3 regions of the Hymenobacter coalescens genome follow, and region 1 is predicted to be linked to each of the others. Evidence: riboswitches for the same ligand, from Rfam matches in the RefSeq annotation. Region 1 holds a riboswitch; each other region holds the start of a gene.

Region 1 (2,248 bases):
GGGGCAGGCGGGCCACGTCGGGCTCGGAGGCAATCAGGTTCAGGAAGGTGGTCATGGCCTCCACGGAATCGAGCAGGGCCTCGTCCATGTTCACGTCGAGCACCTGGGCGCCGCCTTCCACCTGGGCGCGGGCCACGGCCAGGGCTTCTTCGTACTGGCCGGCCCGGATCAGGCGGGCAAAGGCCCGGGAGCCGGTCACGTTGCACCGCTCGCCCACGTTCACGAATAGGCTTTCGGGGTAGATATTCAGCGGTTCCAGCCCGCTCAGGCGCGTGGCCCGGGGCCGCACTGGCAGCGGGCGCGGGGCGTAGCGGTCGGTGAGCTTCGAGGCCTCGGCAATGTGCAGCGGGGTGGTGCCGCAGCAGCCGCCCACGATGTTCACCAGGCCTTCCTGGAGGTACTCCTCCAGCACGGCCGCAAATTCCTGGGCCGATTCGTCGTAGCCGCCGAAGGCGTTGGGCAGCCCCGCGTTGGGGTAGGCCGATACGTAGCAGTCGGCCAGGCGGCTCAGCTCCTGCAGGTACACCTTGAGCTGCTTGGCCCCAAGGGCGCAGTTCAGGCCGATGCTCAGGATGGGCAGGTGGCGCATGGAGTTCCAGAACGCCTCCACCGTTTGGCCCGACAGGGTGCGGCCCGAGGCGTCGGTGATGGTGCCCGATATCATGATGGGCACCACGCGCCCGCCCTCGTCGAAGAAGCGCTGGGCGGCAAACAAAGCCGCTTTGGCGTTCAGGGTGTCGAAGATGGTTTCGATCAGCAGCGCGTCGCAGCCGCCGTCAATGAGGCCGCGCACCTGCTCGTGGTAGGCCGTGGCCAGCTCGTCGAAGCTGACAGCGCGGAAGCCCGGGCGGTTCACGTCGGGCGAGAGCGAGGCCGTGCGGTTGGTGGGTCCGATGGCCCCGGCCACGAAGCGCGGGCGCTCGGGCGTGCTGTACTCATCGGCGGCGGAGCGGGCCAGCCGGGCGGCCTCGTAGTTCAGCTCGTACACGATGTGCTCCAGGGCGTAATCGGCCTGGGCCACGGTGGTGCCCGAGAAGGTGTTAGTTTCGACGATGTCGGCGCCCGCGGCGAAGTACTCGGCGTGAATGCCGCGCACCACGTCGGGGCGCGTCAGACAGAGCAGGTCGTTGTTGCCGCGCAGGGGCTTGGGATGATCCTGAAACCGCGTCCCGCGGAAGTCTTCCTCGGTGAGCTGGTGGCGCTGAATCATGGTGCCCATGGCGCCGTCGAGCACGAGCACGCGCTGGCGGAGCAGATCGGCGAGGGGGGAGGCGGGCAGAGTCGGCATGTGGCTTTCGGAATTGAGGTGCGCAAAGCGCTATCCAGAAAGCCCCGGCAACCCGAGAAGGTGCCGGTTCCGCTCATCTTTTCCGAACGCGGCTTGCGCCGCCTCGGATGGGAGTTAGCACCTCTGCCGCAGCGGCTGGTTGCTAAGACGTCACAGGGCCCAGTCCCTCAGTCTTTCTGGATAAGCTGTAGCGAAGATAAACGACGCTCCAGTAATTAGCAAATCAAGTAAATATAATATTGTTAAAATCATATGGAAAATAAACCTGCGGAGCATCCGGGCCAAACGGCAGCGGCAATGCGCCACCGGCTATGAGCGGCGCAAAAAAAGCCCCGGCACCGTAGCGGGCCGGGGCGGTTAGCTGGCTGCGGAAGCCGAATTAGTCTTTTTTGACGCAGTTCGGGACGGTCTTGCCTTCCTTCTTCTTGGTGCCTTGCTGCTCGTAGCCTTTCCAGCACGGATCGTCTTTTTTATGGGAAGCGGTGGCTTTCTTAGTCGGCATGGGAATGGAGTAAGTGGCTGGGTGAATCACACTTACCCCAGGAAGTACGGCATTCCCCCGTTCTTGTTGGACTCCACGCAGCTTGTTCGATCAGCAGGCCCTGGCAGCAGACGCAAACTCATTTTTTGTCGTTCAACCGTGTAGGGCGCTTCGCCGCCAATGAGCAGTACGACGCGCCGCCAGCCGCATCCGCCCGACATTTGACTGGGGCTACTTTGCGGCCGCAGCAGACCACCGCCCGCGGCCCGTTGGGTACCGAACACGAACCGATCTACTTGCACCATGCGCACCGTTACGCTTCTGAGCCTGCTGCTGCTGGCCCGAATGGCCGGAGCCCAAACCGCCGCCCTACCCACCGGCACGGGGCTGCAGGCGGCTTACTACAACGGCACCAACTTCGAGCAACTGGTGCTGCGCCGGCGCGACGCAGCCATCGATTTCAGCTGGAACAAGCGGCC
Region 2 (2,248 bases), on a different contig from region 1:
ATCAACACCCCGATGCACACCATCACGAAGGCCAGCAGCGTGCCGATGCTGCACATCTCGCCCACCACCTTGATGGGCACCAGCCCGGCAAACAAGCTGATGAACACGCCCAGCAGCAGGTTGGACTTGTGCGGCGTCTGGAAGCGCGGGTGAATCTGCGAGAACACCCGCGGCAGCAGCCCGTCGCGCGACATGGAGAAGAACACGCGGCTCTGGCCCAGCAAATCCACCAGAATAACGGAGGTGTAGCCGATTAGGATGGCCCCGATGATGGCCGTCAGCAGCCAGCCCTTGTAAGGCGTGTGCTCGATGGCCACGGCCACCGGCGCGGCGCTGTTCTTGAACTCGGAGTAGTGCGCCAGGCCCGTCATCACGTAGCCGAACACCACGAACAGCACCGTGCACACCAGCAGCGAGCCGATGATGCCGATGGGCATGTTGCGCTGCGGGTTCTTGGCTTCCTGGGCCATGGTGGCCACGATATCGAAGCCGATGAAGACGAAGAACACCACGCCCGCCCCGCGCAAGATGCCGCTCCAGCCGTACTCGCCGAAGGTGCCCGTGTTGGCCGGGATGTACGGCTGGTAGTTGGCCGGGTTGATGTACTGCCAGCCCAGGGCGATGAACACCAGCACCACCGATACTTTCAGGGCCACCACCACGGCGTTGAACCAGGCCGAGCCCTGCGTGCCGCGGATGATGATGGACGTAATGGCCAGCACCACGATGATGGCCGGCAGGTTCAGCCAGCCGCCCACCACGCTGCCGTCGGCCAGCGTGGCCGTTTCCCAGGGCGACATGACCAACTGGGGCGGCAGGTGCAGCCCGAAGATGCCGAGGAACTTCACCAGGTACTGCGACCAGCTGATGGCCACGGTGGCGGCGCCCACCGAGTATTCGAGCACCAGGTCCCAGCCGATAATCCAAGCAAACAGCTCGCCCATGGTGGCGTAGGAGTACGTGTAGGCCGAGCCGGCCACCGGCACCATGGACGCAAACTCGGCGTAGCACAAGGCCGAAAACGCGCAGCCGATGGCCGCCACGATAAACGAGAGCGTCACGGCCGGGCCGGTGTGTTCGGCGGCGGCGATGCCGGTGAGCGAGAACAGCCCCGCCCCGATGATAACCCCGACGCCGATGGCAATCAGGTTGAGCGGCCCCAGGCTACGCTTGAGCGTGTGCGAGCCGGTCTCCGCGGCTTCGAGCCGCAGCAGTTCCAATGATTTTTTGAGCATAAAGCGGAAATAGCCCGGGCCACGGCCCGCGCAACGGTGGCGCCCTGCCCCACCGTGACGCCGCCGCACACGGCGGGCGCCACCGGACCGGCCGGCAGGGCAAAAAGGTAAACGGGGGGAGGATGAGGGCCGCCTAAGTAGCGGCCGGCCACCGCAGGGGTGGCGAGGAAAGCCGTGGTAGTTCAGCAGCGCGAACCCACGGCCTCAGGGATGCTTCAACAGCAACAACACCCGGGCAGCTCCGCCGCGGCAACGGCGCAGGGCTGCGCCGTGCGGCGCGTGTACAAAGCGGTAAAGTAGTCGGGGAAGCCCACAGCAACTTGTTTTTATATGGTCAGGAATTGGCACCGTTCAGGACTTTCCCGATGGTTGCCGGCGCTTCGCAGAGCCTGTCTCTCCGCGCCTCTCTATAAAAACAATCCTTCAGGAGTAAAGAATTGATGCCGCAAAGGTAGGGCCGGGCAGCCGGAACTTGCAAACTCCGCAATACCGGGTAGCGTTTGGGCGGGCGCTGCCACCAGCTTGCCGGCATGCCAAAACTGTATTTCTCCTGACTCTGCCTGCTAGCCCTGCATGGCGTGTCCGTCGTTCCGAGCCACACCGCCGGGCCGAACGTGGTTGTGATGCGGGTGCTGGAACTGCCGGGCAAAGGCACGCTGATCGTTTCCCGCAGCAGCGGGCATTTCAGCACCGGCTCTTCCGGCAAAGGCCTCAGGGCGTCCGGGGCAGGCCGCCAGGCAGCCCTTCGGCAGCCGTAACGGGAAGGCTACCGGCCCTAAAGAACCTTTTCTGGGTCCGGCAACCCGGTTACGCTGGTGTTTGTCGAAGGCACGTGATGCCCGCCGTTTCGGGCCGGCCAGGCGGCCGCGCCGGTTACCAATTAGTAGTTGTACGACACGCCCGCCGACACCGCGGTGGACTGCCCCAGGTTACGGCCCGATACGTACCGGCTCGCGCCCAGCACCACGCCGAAGCCCTTGGTCACGGGCTTGTACAGGCTCAGGCCGATGCGG
Region 3 (2,248 bases), 540 kb from region 1:
CTTGGAGCCTTTGATGGCGAAGGTGAGCACGCCGCCGAAGCCGCGTTTCAGGTACTTGGTGGCCAGCTGGTGGTAGGGGCTGCTTTTCAGGCCGGGGTAGTTCACGGCTTCCACCTGCGGGTGCTGCTCCAGCCATTCGGCCAGCTTCTGGGCGTTTTCCACGGTGCGGTCCACGCGCAGGCTCAGCGTTTCGAGGCCAATGAGCAGCTGCCAGGAGTTGAACGGGCTGATGGAGGGGCCGAAGTCGCGCAGGCCTTCCACCCGGGCCCGGATGATGAAGGCGATGTTGCCGAATGGGCCGTTCTTGCCGAATACGTCGTTGAACACCAGCCCGTGGTAGCCCTCCGAGGGCTCCGTAAACTGCGGAAACTTGCCGTTGCCGAAGTCGTAGGTGCCGCCGTCCACAATCACGCCGCCGATGCTGGTGCCGTGCCCGCCGATCCACTTCGTGGCCGACTGCACCACGATGTGCGCGCCGTGCTCCAGCGGCCGGAACAGGTAACCGCCCGCCCCGAAGGTGTTGTCGACGATCAGCGGAATGTCATACTTGCGGGCCAGGTCCGCAATGGCCTCGAAATCCGGAATGTTGAAGCCCGGGTTGCCGATGGTTTCCAGGTACAGCGCCTTGGTGTTCTCGTCGATCAGGCTTTCGAAGCTCGCGGGGTTGTCGCCGTCGGCAAAGCGCACTTCGATGCCGAGGCGCTTAAACGCTACCTTGAACTGGTTGTAGGTGCCCCCGTAGAGGAAGGAGGTCGAAACGAAGTTGTCGCCGGCCTGCAGGATGTTGTTCAGCGCCAGAAACTGGGCCGCCTGCCCCGAACCCGTGGCCAGGGCGGCCACGCCGCCTTCGAGTGCCGCCACGCGCTGCTCGAATACGTCGGTGGTGGGGTTCATCAGGCGGGTGTAGATGTTGCCGAACTCCTTCAGGGCAAAGAGGTTGGCGCCATGTTCCGCGTTCTTGAATACGTAGGAAGTCGTCTGGTACAGCGGCACGGCGCGGGCCCCGGTGGTGGGGTCGGGCTGCTGGCCGGCGTGCAGTTGCAGGGTCTCGAAGTGCAGGTTTTGAGCGGACATACGTAGGCTGAAAAGAGGGTTGTGGATGACAGAATCGATGCGGGAAGGCAGCTACGCGCTGCCCAAAGCAGCGGCGTATGCCAGCGTGCGGCTCAGCGCCCGGAGTAGCTCAACGGGTGCGGCTAAGCCACGTGCCGCCCGGAAGCCCGGCGGCCAATAAAAAACGAGGAAGGGTAGGAGCGGGCATCAGCGGCCCGCACGTGACACTACCAACAACAGCAACAACACAGGTCAGCAGCGCGCATCGGGTGCGGCTGCGTGCGGGCACCGGCGGGGGCGCCAAGCATTACGGGCAAAGCCGTAACGGGCGCCGCGGCGGTGCGCGGAGACGGGAAGTTGTCGGGTGTAGGGAGGTAAGTGTTCATAGCACGCGGTTTATTTGCCCCCGGTCTGATAGTCAGCGGGGCAGGATTTGGCACCTGCCAGCTTGTGCATTGCTGGTGGTTGCCAGAGGGTCGTGGAGCCTGTTCTCTCGCCTCTTCGGAATAAATGCGTCAAAAAAAGCCTGCGCCGGAAGCACGGGTGGCACAAAGGTAGTACCGGATGCATAAAACGCAAATCCGGCAAAAAGTTTTCCGCCACTTGCAGAAAATGCTTTTCAGGACCGAATAAGGTGCATTAGGCCTCTGAAACAGGCTGCTACGGCGAGTATAATGTGCGGTTGGCGTCCGGCAAAAAGGCTGGTCTTCCCCGCACAACCTAGCTCCCGGCAAACAAAAAGCCGCCCCGGGGTCGGACCGGGGCGGCTCAATAATCAGAGGCGATGGAAGCGTCTTACAGCTTCGGCAGCTTCAGTACCTGGCCCACTTCGATGTGGTCGGGGTTGGAGCCGATGGTGGACTTATTGGCGTCGTAGATCTGGTGCCATTTGGAGGCGTCGCCGTAGTGGTTCTTGGCGATTTTCGACAGCGAGTCGCCGCTTACCACGGTGTAGCTCTCGCCCTGCGCCGCGGCCGGCTGTGCGGCCGCCGGCTGCGCCTTGTTGCCGAAGAAATCGGTAGCGCTGCCGGTTTGGGGCTGGGTAGGTTGTACGGGCTTCTTCTCGCCCTTATCGCTCAGGAAATCAAAGAGTCCCATAGTGTGGTCTTGGTTGAGGTGTGGGGAACGAAGGCCGCCATACCGGGTACAGCGGATTCGAGGTGCTTTACGCGGCCGCTTGGGAATAGGTTCGGCT

What was found. Region 1 has a riboswitch for S-adenosylmethionine ahead of metH (methionine synthase). Riboswitches for the same ligand answer to the same signal wherever they lie in the genome.
Region 2: another riboswitch for S-adenosylmethionine. It lies ahead of ACYVKQ_RS08575 (amino acid permease); the one in region 1 lies ahead of metH (methionine synthase).
Region 3: another riboswitch for S-adenosylmethionine. It lies ahead of ACYVKQ_RS18755 (O-acetylhomoserine aminocarboxypropyltransferase/cysteine synthase family protein); the one in region 1 lies ahead of metH (methionine synthase).

The regions. Positions count from the first base shown of each region.
Region 1 is NZ_BAAGRA010000019.1:26,093-28,340, forward strand. It holds gene metH (methionine synthase) at 1-1,288, opposite strand, end outside; SAM riboswitch class I at 1,359-1,475, opposite strand; gene ACYVKQ_RS16585 (hypothetical protein) at 1,668-1,790, opposite strand; gene ACYVKQ_RS16590 (PA14 domain-containing protein) at 2,073-2,248, shown strand, end outside.
Region 2 is NZ_BAAGRA010000011.1:185,299-187,546, reverse strand. It holds gene ACYVKQ_RS08575 (amino acid permease) at 1-1,235, opposite strand, end outside; SAM riboswitch class I at 1,559-1,651, opposite strand; gene ACYVKQ_RS08570 (hypothetical protein) at 1,814-1,993, shown strand; gene ACYVKQ_RS08565 (hypothetical protein) at 2,116-2,248, opposite strand, start outside.
Region 3 is NZ_BAAGRA010000019.1:567,244-569,491, forward strand. It holds gene ACYVKQ_RS18755 (O-acetylhomoserine aminocarboxypropyltransferase/cysteine synthase family protein) at 1-1,074, opposite strand, end outside; SAM riboswitch class I at 1,447-1,566, opposite strand; gene ACYVKQ_RS18760 (LysM peptidoglycan-binding domain-containing protein) at 1,849-2,151, opposite strand.